Regions from separate parts of the Arthrobacter sp. Soil761 genome, predicted to be linked through region 2. Evidence: predicted binding sites of a transcription regulator. Region 2 holds the regulator's gene; the other holds the start of a gene.
What was found. The regulator LexA, encoded in region 2, represses DNA repair genes until DNA is damaged. The targets are predictions, from matches to a motif close to TCGAACANNTGTTCGA.
Positions count from the first base shown of each region.

Region 1: the regulator LexA is predicted to act here: its motif matches at 2,873-2,888, upstream of ASG79_RS04490 (LexA family protein).

Region 1 is NZ_LMSF01000003.1:106,557-114,997, reverse strand. It holds gene ASG79_RS23435 (hypothetical protein) at 1-230, shown strand, start outside; gene ASG79_RS04500 (hypothetical protein) at 292-858, opposite strand; gene ASG79_RS23805 (hypothetical protein) at 985-1,137, opposite strand; gene ASG79_RS04495 (DUF4192 domain-containing protein) at 1,336-2,349, opposite strand; gene ASG79_RS04490 (LexA family protein) at 2,902-3,333, shown strand; gene ASG79_RS04485 (Y-family DNA polymerase) at 3,343-4,641, shown strand; gene ASG79_RS04480 (hypothetical protein) at 4,677-4,991, shown strand; gene ASG79_RS04475 (ATP-dependent DNA ligase) at 5,273-6,220, shown strand; gene ASG79_RS23430 (hypothetical protein) at 6,217-6,363, opposite strand; gene ASG79_RS04470 (SOS response-associated peptidase) at 6,373-7,089, opposite strand; gene ASG79_RS04465 (aldo/keto reductase family protein) at 7,200-8,204, opposite strand; gene ASG79_RS04460 (ribokinase) at 8,389-8,441, opposite strand, start outside.
Region 2 is NZ_LMSF01000013.1:14,247-22,687, reverse strand. It holds gene hflX (GTPase HflX) at 1-775, shown strand, start outside; gene ASG79_RS10960 (ATP-dependent DNA helicase) at 768-2,828, shown strand; gene lexA (transcriptional repressor LexA) at 2,907-3,641, opposite strand; gene ASG79_RS10950 (LysM peptidoglycan-binding domain-containing protein) at 3,995-4,396, shown strand; gene ASG79_RS10945 (histidinol-phosphate transaminase) at 4,505-5,623, shown strand; gene hisB (imidazoleglycerol-phosphate dehydratase HisB) at 5,685-6,311, shown strand; gene hisH (imidazole glycerol phosphate synthase subunit HisH) at 6,308-7,069, shown strand; gene ASG79_RS23840 (hypothetical protein) at 7,070-7,228, shown strand; gene priA (bifunctional 1-(5-phosphoribosyl)-5-((5-phosphoribosylamino)methylideneamino)imidazole-4-carboxamide isomerase/phosphoribosylanthranilate isomerase PriA) at 7,325-8,071, shown strand; gene ASG79_RS10925 (SseB family protein) at 8,091-8,441, shown strand, end outside.

The DNA.
Region 1 (8,441 bases), on a different contig from region 2:
CGCAGCGTCCCAGCGATAGTAGCGGGCGCCCACGAACGGGGCCGGGCTATTCAGGGATCCATCGGATCCTGGCCTTGGTTTTCACCGGGGCCGCAGCTGCCTGCTGCATGCTGGTGGCTGCCGACCTGGTAGTAGGCCGGCAGGCAGGCGGTGATGTTTTCATCGCCGCGCTCAACACTCTCGCGGCTGCAGCGTTCTGGTGGATGGCTGCCACCAGCCGTCCGGGATAGGGAAAGGCCGGCACTTGCGTGCCGTGAGCATGCGCGCTCCAAGCGATATAGAAGCACAACCTCAAACCAAGATGTCGTCCACTTTGTCTTTGAGCTCGAGCCTCAGTGCTCGCAGTTGTGGCGCCCATTTCCGTCTGCGTCTCGCAGGCGTCCTGGCCCACTGCTGAGTTGTGCCAATGAGTTTGCCCAAGGCGTCCCGGAGCATCCTGTACGCGTAGTCGGTGACACCAAGGGAACCCCCTTCGTGAAGCTCAGCGGCGCGCTTGGCCAGCACCCCAAGATCTAAGGGCCAAAGGCTCAGTTCTTCCGCGAGCGGAAAATCATCCATGTCCATGATGATTCGGTTGCTCGCCGCGTCTGCCTGCATAACCAGGTTTCGTATCGCTTCATGGCCCTCGGCATACCGACGTGGCAACTCGGAAAGCGCAGCTTGGAAATCGGCAAGGGCAGCAAGAACACGGCCTTGGGCCGCGAGTTTCGACTGGTGCTTATTTGTGAGCCTGACGACCATCAGCGCAACCATGCCTCCGACGAACGCTGCTACAAGCGCGCCGATCGCCCCGCTCCATAGGCCGATCCAAGTACCACAAGAAATCGAGGCGAAATTGCCACAAACCAACCAGTCCACTTCCGGATCATACAAGCGGTCTCACAACCGCACCCAAGAGAGGACACCACGTGGCCCGGCAGTGTGGGGAGATCAAAGGGTAAGCATCTGGTCAGTGACGAGGGCGCGGCGTCATTGCCGCGGGTGTCACTGCTCGTCGAGCCGGTGATCTTTGACAGGCCGGTCTACGGGGCCTATGACCGGCCCTGCGGTCAACAGGCTCAGTTCCAGGATGTCTTCGAGCGGGCTCGCATCCGGGGCAACGGTATCGTCTTCGGTCATGCGGAAGGGATCGGCCACGTGCGGGCTCCTTGGCTGTGTGGGGACGGCGGTGTCCTTTCACAGTATCGGCTGTTCCTGCGGGCTGGCTGGAAGTGGCGGCGCCCGCGGCAGCGTCATACGCGGCCGGAGGAGCCCTGGCGGGGGAGGCCGCCCGCGCACCTCGGAAACCCAAACAGGCAGGCCGAACCCCTTGTGTGGGGTCCGGCCTGCCTTGGTTTAGCGGCTCAGCTGCCGGTCATACGCCTTCTTCGGGTCGCGGGTGCAGTCGGCGAGCAGGCCCCGGTTGACCAGTTCGGCCAGCAGTTCCGCGAGCCGGTATCCGGTCACATCATCGAGGGCGAGTTTGAAGTATCTGGCGGCGAAACTGGATTTTCCTTTGAGCCATTCCAGCCAGCCGATCAGGCACAGCATCGGGGCGCGCTGGCCTTCCGGGGTGGTTTTCATCAGTTCGAACGCGACTTCCTGGGCGGTGTCCACGCGGGCCCAGTCCGGGCGGGTGAGGAACACTCCGAGCATGACGGAGGTGAACTGGTCGGGCGCGTGGGTGATGATGTCGCCCATCATGTAGTCCCGGATGGTGGGGTGCTGCAGGGCTCCTGCGAGCTGGTGCGCGGTTTCGGTGGTCAGGCTCTTGGGGTCATCGAGTACCTTGGCCCACGCGGCGCGGCTGGCTTCGAGGTCTTCGGGCCAGCCGTCGGGCTTGTGCGCGGCAATCGCCTCGCGGGCCTTCTCATCGCCGGTGAACGGTGCCGGGGCGGTGAACCCGGTGACAACACTCCCCCGGTAGATCAAGGCGGCATTGCCGTTGCTCGTGGTGATGGCATCCAGCGACTGGTCCGGGCAGCAGATGGGGTCCGCGCAGTGGTAGTTCCGCCACAGTTCGGAAGTCACCAGCCATGCCTCCTGCAGCGGCATCCCGGCAGTTTGAAGCTCGGTCCGCAGTGCCTCCAAGTACCCGGCATAGGGGCGGTCGCCGTCGTTGGTCTTTTCGTCGGTGTAGATGACCAGCAGGCTGCCGGTGGCAGCTTCGTCGGCAGTCAGGTAGCTGACGATGGTCTGGGCGTAGCCGACCGGGTCCTGCCCGAACGGGGCGTCGACGCGGAGGGTGGCGCCGAGCTTGTTGCCCTGCACCGTGAGGGCGACAAAGGATTCCGTAGGGGTCTGTCCCAGCGTGTGTGGGATGAAGGCCAGGATGTCGGCGGGGGCGGTGAACTTGATGGACTCGTTCATGGTGTTGCTCCTTTTGCAGAGGATTGTGGTGGGTGGGGCGACCAGTGGTGACCGGCCAGCTTCCCCTCTCCCCCCGTTGTTTTTTGGCTGCTGGCGGAGCTTTGCGGAGCTGTGCCCGACGGAGGCCCGTCTACCCGCAAGGGCAAAGGGCGGGAAATTCCTGGAGGAAATAAGCGACGCAGGAGCGCCGAAGGAAATTCCTGGCCTGCAGGCCCCGACGAAGGAGGGGCTAGACGGGGTGGAGCGGGCACGTACGATCCGAAGGACAGCAGCCAAAAAACGTCGTAGACACACCAGGTTCAGGGACGGCGGAGCCCTGCGGAGCCGGCACTGGACCCAACAGTCGGCCGCACCAGCGGACGCCGGACAGGGTGAAGCGCAGCGGAACCCAAGGCCTGAGGGAACGGGTTATGCCCACTGGCGGGCAGGTGGAGCCCTCCGCACAGCTCAAAGCTGTCCCCATTGGGTATAACCCGTTCTTTTCGGTGCCGGCTGTCAGCCCTTGGGACTAGACTGAATAACCTCGAACATATATTCGAATAAAGGTGTGTTGTGGGCATTATTGTCGGTCCCCGTGTGATAGATGCGGGCGTTTCTCTGTTGTCGGTGCTGGTCTCTCCGGTGCCGGTGGCGGCGGGTTTTCCGTCGCCGGCGCAGGACTACTTTGACGGCCGACTGGACCTGAACGCGCACCTGATCAAGGACGTCACCAGCACCTATGTGGTGCGGGTGTCCGGGGAGTCCATGGAGGGCGCCGGGATCAGCGACGGTGACGAGCTGATCGTGAACCGGGCACTGGAACCGTACGACGGCTGTGTGGTGGTGGCGGTGCTGGACGGGGAGCTGACGATTAAGCGGCTGCGCATCACTCCCACAGGTGTGGTGCTGCAGGCAGAGAACCCGGCGTACCCGGACATCGAAGTGCCGGCCCTGTCCGACCTGACTATTTGGGGCGTCGCGACCCGATGCCTCCATCACGTTTAGGGGCCGGCGATGTCTAAGCCGGCGTTGATGCGGCATATGCCCCAGATCGCGCACGTGGACGTGAACTGTTTCTACGCCTCCGCGGAGCGGGCGTTCGACCCTTCACTGGAAGGCAAACCCGTGATCGTGCTGTCCAACAACGACGGGTGCGCTGTTACCCGCTCCCCCGAGGCTAAGGCCTTGGGCATCGGCATGGGTGAGCCGTGGTTCAAACTCGCGCCGCGGGCGAAGGAATGGGGCCTGGTCGCACTCTCCAGCAACTACGAGCTGTACGGGGACATCAGCGCCAGGGTGATGGAACTGCTGGGCCGCTACTCGGCCTGGCTGGAGGTCTACAGCATCGACGAAGCCTTCCTCGGCGTCAAAGGCACACCCGCTGAGCTGGCCGCGATGGGCAGGTCCATGAAAGCGGCCGTCCGGCGGAACGTCGGTGTGCCGGTCTGTGTCGGGATCGCCCCGACGAAGACGCTGGCGAAGCTGGCCAACAAGTGGGCGAAGAACAACAAGGCCTTCGCCGGGGTCTGCCACTGGGACTCCGTCCCCGCTGTCGAGCGGGAGGCCCTGCTGGGCCGGCTGTCCGTGGAAGAAGTGTGGGGCATCGCCGGGAGGCTGACCAGACGGCTGAACGTGATGGGTATCTTCACCATCGCCGACCTGGTCCGGGCCGACCCGGTCGCGATCCGGGACAAGTTCTCGGTCGTGATGATGCGCACCGTCCTGGAACTGCAGGGAACGCCCTGCATCCCCATGGAAGAAGAACGGATCGGCCGGGACCAGCTGATCTTCTCCCGCTCGTTCGCCAAACCCATCACCACGGCCGCCGGGATCCGGCAGGTCATGAGCGTCTACGGGCAGCAGGCCTCGGCCCGGCTGGCCAAACACGGCCTGCAGGCCAAAGTCCTCACCGCGTTCGCCGGCACCTCGCACTTCAACCCCAACGACACCTCCTACCCGTCCGTCTGCGTGCCGTTGCCGATGCCGACCGCTGACCCGGTGATCCTGACCAAAGCCGGCCACGCCCTCCTGCCCAGGATTGTCGAGGGCGTCCGGTACGCCAGGGCCGGGATCATGGTCACCGACCTGCGCCCCACCGGAAACCAGGCGCCCCTGTCACTGTTCGAGAACCCGCACGAGGAACGGCACATCGGAAGCCTTCTGGAGGACGTCACCCGAAGGTACGGCCGCGGCTCCATCGGCTTGGGCCACGGCGGCATCCGCGGCGGCCCGGACTGGACCATGAAACGCGACATGCTATCCCCCAGATACACCACCCACTGGGACGAACTTCCCCTCGTCAAAGCCGCCTGACCAGCCCTCTGCACCGCCAGGAAGACACCAAGCACATGACCATCACCCCAGAAGCCCCCACTCTCAACACCCCAGTGGATGTCCGGTTCACCAAGGCCGGCACTCCCCTGGCCGTCCGCTACGACGACAAAATCTGGGCGGTGACCGAAGAACCTGTCCATTGGTTCACCAGGGACTCCTGGTGGGAAACCCGCCGTAGCGTGCCCGTAGGAGTCGGGAACGTCGTAGACATCGAACACTGGCGGGTTCAGGTTCGGCTCGGCGGGTCGGACTCGCAGCTGCGGACCTTTGAACTTCGCCGCGAACCCCTCTCGGATCAGTGGTTGCTTGAATCCGTCACCGAAGGCTGATGCCCAGGCTGCGAAGTGTGTAGCACCGGGCAGCTGAAGCGTAAGGAGGCTCTTAAATTCCGAAGGCCCCGATTGCTCGGGGCCTTCTAACCAGCGGCCGAAGCCAGCTGGGGGTGTGGCACCATCTTACCAACAACCGGATCCGACCTTCCTGATACTGATACTCGAGAGCCCGGGGCTGTGCGTAGTGTGAGGCTATGGGACCAACGCGTTCGGGGGCACGTCTGCCGGCAGGCCTTGAACCGCCAGTTAAGGTTGCCCTCGCGCGGGCGATCACTAGAATGCCCCGACCTGACGCAGCACACGATTCCTTGCTATTTGAACCCAAGTGGGATGGGTACAGATGCGTTGCAGTTCGGGATGACCACGGCGCCACACTGTGGTCCAGGCAAGGGAAGGAACTTTCTGGGTACTTCCCCGAACTCTGTTCAGCGATCATCTCGGCCGTTCCTCCGGGATGTGTGATCGACGGCGAAGCCGTGATCTGGAGCCAGGGACGGCTGAACTTTGACGCCCTGCAGCAGCGCTTGGGCGCCGGACCAAGAACCCTGCCAGGTCTGGTCATGGCAGCGCCAGCCAACTATGTTGCCTTCGACGTCCTGGCCGTGGCCGGGCATGACGCAAGGGTTCTGCCGTTAAGTGACCGCCGTGCGCTCCTGGAGGAACTCGCCAATAGCTGGGAACCGCCGCTGTCCCTCTCCCCCACCACCACGGACCGGAGTGTCGCCGAGCAGTGGCTCGAAGAGCTTCCGCACACCGGGATCGAGGGGCTGGTCATCAAAGGCACAAATCAGCCCTACACGCCCGGGGCCCGTTCCTGGATGAAGCTCAAGCACAGGGAAACAGTGGACATCATCTGCGGCGCCGTGATCGGGCCGATCATCCAACCCGCCGAGGTCGTCGCTGGCCTCATCCTGGACGGCAAGCTGCGGATCGTCGGCCGATCCACCCCACTGAAGACGAAGGAAAGCCGGGAACTGGCCCGGTGGCTGCAACCCCCAAAGGGTGAGCACCCGTGGCCGGCCATCGTGAAGGGCACGGCCCTGGACAGGTTCAACCGGGACAAGGAACCCGTGGCATTGACACTCGTGGAACCCTTGGTTGTCGAGGTCTCTGCCGACACCGCATGGTCCGGAAGGTCCTTCCGGCACCCCCTGCGCATACTCAGGGCTCGGCCGGAGCTATCCCCTCCCGATGTCGTCCTGCCGGCCCGGCTTCACGAGGGTTAGCGATCCGTGCGGATCACGATGAGGTTTTGACCTTCTTCCAGCAGCGCGTAGAGGTTTTCCCGTGCTTCTTCGTAAGTGTCGCCTTCGGCCTCGATGTGGTTGTAGCTGCCGTCCGGGTTGGTAATGGTGCCGGTAAGTATCACGGCATGACTCTATTTGGCTGCAGGCTCAGCGGGCTCGATGAGCTCCGGCCCGTTGTTCCGCACGCTGTTGACCCGAGGGCTGACAATTCGAGGTGTCAGGGTCGGTTCCGGCATAGAGTCCAGCAAGTGCTGGATGCCGTCCTTGTCAGTCAGATCCGGGTCCAACCATTCAGCGAACCGGTCCCGCGGGATGATGACTGGGGACCGATCATGGACGTGCCCCAACGCGTCCTGGGTTGTCGTGGTGAGCACCGTGCAGCTGAGCAGCCACCTTTCCGGATCGTCCTCGGCCAGAGCCGGATCAGCCCACCACTCATAGAGGCCGGCGAACCCCAACAGGGCCTCTTTCTCTGAGTAGAGATAGTTCGGGATCTTCTTACCGTCCTCAGTCTTCTGCCACTCGTAATAGCCCTCCGCCGGGACGATCGCACGGCGCTTCACCGCCGCCTTACGGAAGGACGGCTTCTCCAGGATTGATTCACTGCGGGCGTTAATCAGCTTGGAGCCGATCTTGATGTCCTTTGCCCAGGACGGGACCAGACCCCAACGGGCGACGAGCAGGTGCCGGTCAATCGTGCCCTCATCCAAGCGTTCGGCAACGATCGGCACGCTCTGGGTCGGCGCAACGTTCCAGCTGGGCGGCGGGGGACTTCCCTCGACCTCTTTGGCCTCAAAGTGGCCGAGAAGGTCTCCGGTGGCTTTGGACATTACATATCTGCCGCACATGAGGCCATTCTGCCCGAGAAACCTCTGGGATAAGCGGTGGCGAATGTCCGGGTAAAAACGCGCGTCGTCCGCGTATGCCTAGTGGGACGCGGAAGGCCCCCCGCATGGGCTCATCGATTTGCAGGCATAAAACCTTTCGTCTGGGTCGGGTTCCGTTCAGCAAGGCCACCGACGGCGTCGTCGATCCTCTTCAGGACCTCCGCCTCGAGCTTCACGCCGGCGGCAGCCACACTGTCGGCAATCTGCTCGGGCCGGGAGGCGCCCACGATCGCCGACGCGACGTTGGGGTTCTGCAGCACCCAGGCCACGGCGAGCTGCGGCATGGACAGGCCTGCTTCCTGCGCAACCGGCTTCAGTTCCTGCACGGCTGCCAGGACGTCGTCGCGCATCCAGCGCTGGATCATCCTGGCACCGCCCTTTTCGTCCGTGGCGCGGCTGCCTTCGGGGGCGGGCTGGCCGGGCTGATACTTCCCGCTCAGGACGCCCTGGGCCATGGGTGACCAGACAATCTGGGACACGCCTAGCTCTTCCGACGCCGGGACCACCTCGGCCTCGATCACGCGCCACAGCATGGAGTACTGCGGCTGATTGGAGATGAGCTGGAAGCCCAGTTCCCTGGACAGCCTGTGCCCCTCGCGGAGCTGGTCCGCCGTCCACTCGCTCACGCCGATATACAGCGCCTTGCCCTGCCGGACGATGTCCGCGAACGCCTGCATGGTTTCCTCCAGCGGCGTTTCGAAGTCGTAGCGGTGGGCCTGGTACAGGTCCACGTAGTCCGTCTGCAGCCGCCGCAGCGAACCGTTGATGGATTCCATGATGTGTTTCCGGGAGAGGCCCGAATCGTTCTTGCCCTTTGCGCCTGCGGGGAAGAAAACTTTGGTGAAGATTTCCAAGGATTCTCGGCGCTCATCCTTCAGGGCCTGGCCCAGGACGGTTTCCGCGGCCGTATCAGCGTAAACGTCCGCCGTGTCGAAGGTGCTGATGCCGGCGTCGAGGGCGGCCCGCACGCATTGGGCGGCGATGTCGTTCTCCACCTGGGAGCCGTGGGTCAGCCAGTTGCCGAACGTGATCTCCGAGACTTTGAACCCGCTATTGCCTAAGTATCTGTATTCCAATTTGTCCAGCTTTTCTTGTACTTGGTTGGTGGATCTTCACCTGAGAGATGGAAACCTGCGGATTGGGGCGCCCTTTAGCGAGGCCCAATCCGCAGGTTTCCAAAGGTGCCCGAGACGAGCGTGAAAGCCATGTGAGAGCAGCCGTTTTCACAACTGGCCCGGGAGCTGGAACCGCTGCGGCTCCCTAGAGGGGGTAGTGGGTTCCTGCGGGGTCGGCATCCGATCGCAGGAGCTGTC
Region 2 (8,441 bases):
GGACCGGCGCCGGATCCGTACCCGCATGGCGAAGCTGCGGCGTGAAATCGCCGCAATGAAGCCGGCACGCGAGACCAAGCGGGCCAACCGCCGTCGTAATGAAGTGCCCTCCGTGGCGATTGCCGGGTATACCAACGCCGGCAAGTCCTCACTGCTGAACCGGCTTACGGACGCCGGAGTCCTCGTGGAGAACGCACTGTTCGCCACCCTGGATCCCACCGTCCGCAAGGCGGAAACCGCGGACGGCCTGGGATACACCCTGGCCGACACCGTCGGATTCGTCCGTTCGCTGCCCACCCAGCTGGTGGAGGCCTTCCGTTCGACCCTCGAGGAAGTGGCGGACTCGGATCTGATCCTGCACGTGGTGGACGTGTCGCATCCGGACCCCGAAGGGCAGATCGCCGCCGTCCGGAAGGTCTTGAGCGAAGTTGATGCCCGCAAGGTGCCGGAGATCATCGTGCTGAACAAGGCTGATGCAGCTGACCCGTTCGTGGTGGAGCGCCTGAAGCAGCGCGAACCGCGGCATGTGGTGGTCTCGGCCCGGACGGGTGAGGGCATCCCGGAACTGCTGAAGGCCATCAGCGAAGCCATTCCCCGGCCTTCGGTCAAGATGGAACTCCTCATCCCGTATGACCGCGGAGACCTGGTCAGCAAGCTCCATGAGTCCGACGCTGAAATCCTCAGCGTTGACCACGTTGAGGCAGGTACCAGGGCTGCGGTGAAGGTCCGCGAGGGCCTGGCGTCCGAACTGGAACCATTCATCGTCAATGAGTGACCCCGCCGCCGGCGAAACCGCGCAGACGGCCGGCGAGCAGTTCGTCATCGAACTGCTCGACCGCGCCGTCGCCGGCATGGGCGGACAAAGCCGCACCGGACAACACGAGATGGCCCGGCAGGTGGCCCGGGCCATCAAAACCGGCAACCACCTGCTGGTCCAGGCGGGCACGGGCACGGGCAAGTCGCTGGCCTACCTGGTGCCGCTCATCGCCCACGCCCTGGAGAGCAACAAGCCCGCTCTGGTGTCCACGGCCACGCTGGCCCTGCAAACCCAGATTGTTGGCAGGGACCTGCCGCGGCTGCTGAAGAACATCACCCCGGCCCTGGAACGGCCGGTCAAGGTTGCCTTGGTGAAAGGCCGGTCAAACTATGTCTGCCGGCACAAACTGGAAGGCGGGTTCCCCTCCGAGGAGCCTTCCGAGGGTCAGCTTTTCTCTTTGGGCGAAGACACCAGCGTCCCGCACTTTGCCGCCTCCGTGGGCGGACCCTCGTCCCAGCTTGGCAAGGAGGTGGTGCGGCTCCGCGAGTGGGCGGAGAAGACGGCCACCGGGGACCGGGATGAGCTCCTGCCGGGTGTGACGGACCGTGCCTGGCGCCAGGTCTCCGTCACTTCCATGGAGTGCCTGGGGGCCCAAAAGTGCCCCATGGCCGCCGAGTGCTTCAGCGAGCTGGCCCGGCAGGACGCAGCCGAGGCAGATGTGGTGGTGACGAATCACGCCATGCTGGCCGTCAGCGCCTTCGAAGGACTTGCAGTCCTGCCCGAGTACGACGTCGTGGTGGTGGATGAAGCGCACGAGTTGCAGGACCGGGTCACCGGAGCCGTGTCCGGTCAGCTGTCGGTGGCCATGGTCCACGCTGCCGCTTCCGGCGCCCGCAAACATACCGCCATCACGGTGGACGCGCTGAACGCCGCAGCCGCAAACCTTGAACTGGCCCTCGCCGGTGCGCCCAGCGGCCTGCTTCCCAACGGGCTGAACGACGAACAGCTGGACTGCATGGACCAGTTGCGGGAGGCGTGCCGGGCCGCGTTGTCCGATTCCAAGGGGGACAGCAACGCCACGGCCGACGGCGGCCGCCAGCTGGCCCGGTCCCGCCTCATGCTCATCCTGGAATTGTGTGAGCGGCTTATTGCTGCCCGTGAAAACCGCGAGGTCGTGTGGTTTTCCCGGGCCGGCACGTTCGATCCCGGCCAGGGATATTCCCAGCCCGATGACAATGCCCCGGTGCTGGTCAACATCGCGCCGCTGTCCGTGGCAGGCAGGCTCCGGGAAGGACTCTTCGCCGGGCACACCGTCGTGCTGACGTCCGCAACCCTCGCCATTGGCTCGGCATTTGAACCCGCGGCCGGGGGACTGGGCCTTATCGGCGACGGCGCACCCAGCTGGACGGGTGTGGATGTCGGCTCGCCCTTCGACTACCCGAAACAGGGCATCCTCTACGTGGCCGGCCACCTGCCAAAGCCGGGCCGCGGCGTTTCGCCGGAGGCGCTGGAGGAACTGGAAGCGCTCATCAAAGCGTCCGGCGGGGGTGCCCTCTGCCTGTTTTCATCCCGACGGGCTGCCGAAGAGGCTGCCGACGCCCTGCGGCCGAAGCTCGATGTGACTGTCCTCTGCCAGGGCGAGTCGACCATGACCGCTTTGGTGAAGCAGTTCGCCGACGAACCGGACACCTGCCTCTTCGGGACTATGTCCCTGTGGCAGGGGGTTGACGTTCCGGGAGGCTCCTGCCGCCTGGTGGTGATCGACCGCATCCCGTTCCCCAGGCCGGATGATCCGCTGATGACCGCGCGTTCGCGTGCCGTGGCCCAGGCCGGCGGAAACGGCTTCATGTCCGTCTCGGCCACGCATGCCGCCATCAGGCTGGCCCAGGGTGCCGGCCGCCTGATCCGGTCCACGGGAGACAAGGGCGTGGTGGCCGTTCTGGATTCCCGGCTGGCAACAGAGCGCTACGCCGGATTCCTCCGCGGCGCTCTGCCGCCGTTCTGGGCTACCACGGACCGCAGCAAGGCGCTGGCGGCATTGGCCAGGCTGGGCGCGGACGCGGCCACGTAGGGCCCGGCAGGCGAACGACGCCAGCGGGGGCAGCCGCCGTGCAATTTCCGGCAGGCCGTCCCTTCGCGGGAGACCCGGTCAGAGGGAACGCAGGACCGAGACAACCTTGCCCATGATGGTGGCATGGTCGCCCAGAATGGGTTCGTACTGCGTGTTTTGGGGCAGCAGCCAGGTGTGGCCGTCGCGCTGGCGGAATGTCTTGACGGTTGCCTCGTCATCCAGCAGGGCAGCAACGATGTCCCCGTTGGCTGCGTCCGCCTGGCGCCGCACCACCACCCAGTCACCGTCACAGATGGCGGCATCCACCATGGAGTCGCCGGCCACCCTAAGCATGAAGAGCTCGCCCTGGCCGACCAGCTGGCGGGGGAGCGGCATGACATCCTCCACGAGCTGCTCAGCGAGGATGGGACCGCCGGCAGCAATCCGGCCAACCAGCGGAACCATGGCCGTATCCAGCGCGGTGGGCAGCTCCGTTACCGTGGCACCGCCGCCCGTGGCCTGCGGCGCGGGGGAGGCGCCGGCGGCATTGCTTCCGCTGTCCAGCGTGAGGGGCATCAGCACCTCCATGGCCCGCGGCCGTTTGGGGTCGCGCCGCAGGTAACCCAGCTTCTCCAGCTGCGAGAGCTGGTGGGTCACGCTGGACAGGCTGGCCAGGCCAACCGTGTCGCCGATCTCCCGCATGGAGGGCGGGTAGCCGTTGTCATTGACCGAGCGCTGGATGGTTTCGAGGATCTTCTTCTGCCGGGGGGTCAAGCCCTTGGCGGTCTTCCTGGGTTGCGGGGCGGTCCTGCCCCCGGCGGCTGCTGCTGCCATATTCGCCAATGCCTTTCGCTTGCCGCCGGATCTTCCGTTGCGGCCTGTTCCACAGCGCCGCCGGAAGGACTCCCACTGTCATTGTCAGACCCTGCTGTTCAACTTCAGTGGTGGTTGTTCTTTGGTTCAAAGCTAGGCCAGCCACATTGCTTTTCCAAACATTTGTTCTAGCGAGTCTCGACATTGTTCGTTGATAGGTGCTAAAACTTAACAAGCAAAGTTCGAACATGTGTTCTAACCAGCGATTGCCCCGTTCGAAAACATGGCCGGAGGAGCTCCGGACACGGTGTGAACGGCAGGGCGGCAGCGGGCGGACACCCGGGCAGCACGGCAGGTCCAGGAGGGCTTAGTTCATGTCAGCTTTATCTCTTCACCAGGTTTCACCTACGCACCGCGTTTCCCTGCAGACCCGGAAGCCCTCGCAGCGCCGGACGCCGTCAGCAGCGCCCCTGCGGCTGACCCGCCGGGGGCGGATCGTCCTGATCGGAGTTCCGCTTGTGCTCCTCGCGGTACTCCTGCTGTCCCTGTCCGGACTTTTCAACGCACCGGCCAAGGCATCCGATTCAGCTGCGGATTTGGCCGTGACGCCGACGGTCACCGTGACGGTGCAGGCGGGCCAGTCGTTGTGGAGCATCGCAGGCGCTGTTGCTCCGGACCGCGATGCCCGGGACGTGGTGGCGGACATCGTCCAGCTCAACAACCTTCCGGCCGCCGCTGTGCTGCCGGGGCAGCAGCTGTTCGTCCCCACGCACTGAGCGGCACCTGGTGTTGGCCTTTGAGAAAGATGACCGGGACAGCAACGCCGGTGGCGAACAGAATCCGTCACATTTTCCGGTAGTTGCCGCGGCAACTAAACTGTTCAGGTGAACGACCAGCTAGAGCGTCTGAACCGACTTCCCCTCCGCAGCAATCTTCGCGGGCTGACCCCCTACGGGGCACCCCAACTGGACGTTCCCATTTTGCTGAACGTCAATGAGAACACCCATGGTGTTCCGGCGGACGTGCGCGCCGCCATCAGCGCGGCGGTCACGGAAGCAGCTGCAGGCCTCAACCGGTACCCGGACAGGGAATTCACCGACCTGCGGAAAGCTCTCGCGGAATACCTGGGGCACGGGCTCGACGAATCAAACCTCTGGGCAGCCAACGGCTCCAACGAGGTCCTGCAGCAGATCCTCCAGGCCTTCGGCGGCCCCGGCCGCACCGCCCTGGGCTTTCCACCCACGTACTCCATGTACCCCCTGCTCGCCAGCGGAACCGACACCCAATACATCACGGGAGTGCGCTCGGAAGGCTACGACCTGAGCGCCGAATCCGCCGCCCGGCAGGTCGAGGAGCTGCGGCCCAACATCGTCTTCCTCTGCTCGCCCAACAACCCCACGGGGACCGGCCTGGGGCTTGACGTTGTGGAGGCTGTCTATGACGCCGGCGAGGACAGCCAGACCGTGGTGATCGTCGACGAGGCCTACCACGAGTTCGCGCATGACGGCACGCCCAGCGCCCTGACCCTGCTGCCCGGCCGGGAGCGGCTGATAGTTTCCCGCACCATGAGCAAGGCCTTCGCACTCGCCGGCGCCCGCCTCGGCTACATGGCCGCGGCCCCGGAGGTCACCGATGCCCTGCGGCTGGTGCGCCTTCCGTACCACCTGTCCGCGATTACCCAGGCAACCGCACTGGCCGCGCTCCAACACCGCGAGGCACTGATGGCCGATGTCCAGGACATCAAGGCGCAGCGGGACCGCATTGTGGCCGAACTGACCAGGATGGGCCTCAAGCCTGCCGCCTCGGACTCCAACTACGTGTTCTTCGGGGGCCTGGAAAATCCGCACCAGGTATGGCAGGAGCTGCTGGACGCCGGAGTGCTCATCCGCGACGTGGGCATCCCCGGCCACCTTCGGGTCACCGCAGGCACTGAGGCGGAAACCACAGCCTTCCTTACCTCCCTGGAACGCATCCTTGCGGGCCAGGCCGCGCTTCCCGCCTAGACTTGATACTGCGGCGCTGGGCGCCTTGAACTACTTCTTCTCCCACAAAGGATCCTTCACCATGAGTCCCACCGGATCGAATACGGCTGCGGCCCGGACCGCCCGCATGGAGCGTGCCACCAGCGAGTCCTCCGTGCTCGTGGAGATCAACCTCGATGGAACCGGCGTATCGGACATCGATACCTCCGTGCCGTTCTACGACCACATGCTCACGGCCCTGTGCAAGCACTCCCTGATCGACATGACGGTCAAGGCCACGGGTGACACCCACATCGACGTCCACCACACTGTTGAGGACGTGGCCATCACCTTCGGCGAGGTCCTGCGGACCGCCCTCGGGAACAAGGCCGGGATCCGCCGGTTCGGTGAGGCCACCGTTCCGCTGGACGAAGCGCTTGCGAACGCTGTGGTGGACGTGTCCGGACGCCCGTACCTGGTGCACGGGGGCGAGCCGGCCGGGCAGGAGTACCACCTGATCGGCGGCCACTTCACCGGTTCCCTGACCCGCCACGTCTTCGAAGCCATCACACTGCACGCCGGCATCTGCCTGCACATGAACGTGCTGGCCGGACGGGACCCGCACCACATCGTCGAGGCACAGTTCAAAGCCTTCGCCCGCGCCCTCCGCGCCGCCGTCGAACCCGATCCCCGGGTTGAAGGCATCCCCTCCACCAAGGGGGCGCTGTGAGCGGCCAGGTCCTCAAAGACGGCGCGATCATCGATCCGTCAGCATCAGGCAAGCTGCCTTCACCTGAGGGCAAACCCACGGTCACCGTGCTCGATTACGGTTCCGGGAACGTCAGGTCCGCAGTCCGGGCACTGGAACGTGCCGGCGCGGAAGTAGTCCTGAGCGCCAAGCCCGAGGATGTACTGAACGCGGACGGCCTGGTGGTTCCGGGCGTAGGTGCGTTCGAGACCGTCATGCGCGAACTCAAGGCCGTGGACGGCATCAGGCTGATCGGCAGGCGGGTAGCAGGCGGACGCCCCGTGCTTGGAATCTGCGTGGGCCTCCAGGTCCTTTTTGAAGCCGGAGTGGAACACGGCACCGAAGCCGAAGGCATTGGCGAATGGCCCGGCAAGGTAGAGGCCCTCCCCGCGGAGGTGGTTCCGCACATGGGCTGGAACACGGTCAAGGTGCCGGAAGGCTCCAAACTCTTTGCCGGGGTCGAAAACGAACGCTTCTACTTCGTGCACTCATACGGCGTGCAGGAATGGAACTTCGACGTCATCCAGCCACGGATGGCGCCGCCCCTGGTCACCTGGTCCGAACACGGCGGCCCCTTCATCGCCGCCGTCGAGAACGGCCCCCTCTGCGCCACCCAGTTCCACCCCGAAAAGTCCGGCGACGCCGGTGCGCGGCTCCTGCGCAACTGGGTGGAAGGCCTGCGGAAACCGGCCGGCGGTCAATCCGCTGCAGCACCGGCGGACGCCGGCAGTGACGCCTAGATGTGGTCGGTACTCCTGATGGGCCTCGCCGGCATCCTCATCGGTGGCGGCATCTCATTCCGGCAGCAGCGCAAGCCACTCTGGACACAGGTGGCGTTCTACGTCCTGGCCGCCATGTCACTGGTGGCGGCCTACCTGCTGACCCTGCCGGCAAACTGACCACAGCCCACAGCGCGAGGGCCGCCAACTTCACCCCAACAGCATCGCGGACCCAGCGACCTGCTTTCCGCACCGAAATCGACACCGAGGATGAGTATGACCACCGCACATGACCTGCCGGTACTTGAACTGCTGCCAGCCGTCGACGTCGTCAACGGCCAGGCCGTCCGGCTGGTCCAGGGCGAGGCGGGCAGTGAAACCAGCTACGGCACCCCCCTTGAAGCTGCGCTGAACTGGCAGCAGCAAGGCGCCGAATGGGTGCACCTGGTGGACCTGGACGCCGCCTTCGGCCGCGGCTCCAACGCAGACCTGCTCCGGGAAGTCGTGGGCCGGCTGGACATCAAGGTGGAGCTCTCCGGAGGCCTCCGCGACGACGAAACACTGGAAGCCGCCCTTGACCTGGGCGTGGCCCGGGTCAACCTGGGAACGGCAGCACTGGAGAACCCGGAGTGGACCCGCCGGGCCATCGAACGCTTTGGCGACAAAATCGCCGTGGGCCTCGACGTCCGCGGAACAACCCTCGCCGGCCGCGGCTGGACCAAGGAAGGCGGGGACCTCTGGGAGGTCCTTGGCCGTCTCGAAGAGGCCGGCTGCTCCCGCTACGTCGTGACCGACGTGACCAAGGACGGCACTCTGCAGGGCCCCAACGTCGAACTCCTCCGCCAGATGGTGGAAAAGACCGGCAAGCCGGTTGTGGCTTCCGGCGGCATCTCCAGCCTGGACGACCTGAAGGTCCTCCGGTCCCTGGTCCCGCTGGGCGTGGAAGGCGCGATTGTGGGCAAGGCCCTGTACGCCGGAGCCTTCACGCTGCCCGAAGCCCTCGACGTCGCCGGCCGGCGCTGACCCGGCGGACATCGACCCCATGCCTAACGTCGAGGAGCCAGGGCGGCAGCCAGCACGCCAGCTGCCCGGACATATCGCGGCAGCCCTGTCCGGCGCTGGTGGCGCCACGGATTCGGCGGGCCAGCCATGGGCAGGACGCAGCCTGGCCGGTGACGACGGCAGGATCCACAACTTCGAGGACGACGGAACGGCCGACGCCGGCTACCTCGCCGCCCTGGACGCGCTCCGGCAAGGGGCAGGCGATGAAGCGGGCGTCGTGGCCGCCCTGGCAACGGCCCGGGTCTTCATTCCGATTGTTGCGCAGCTGGCTGAAGAGTCGGAAACAGCCCACGGACTGCACGCTGACAAGCAGGCGGACATGGCGCTGGTA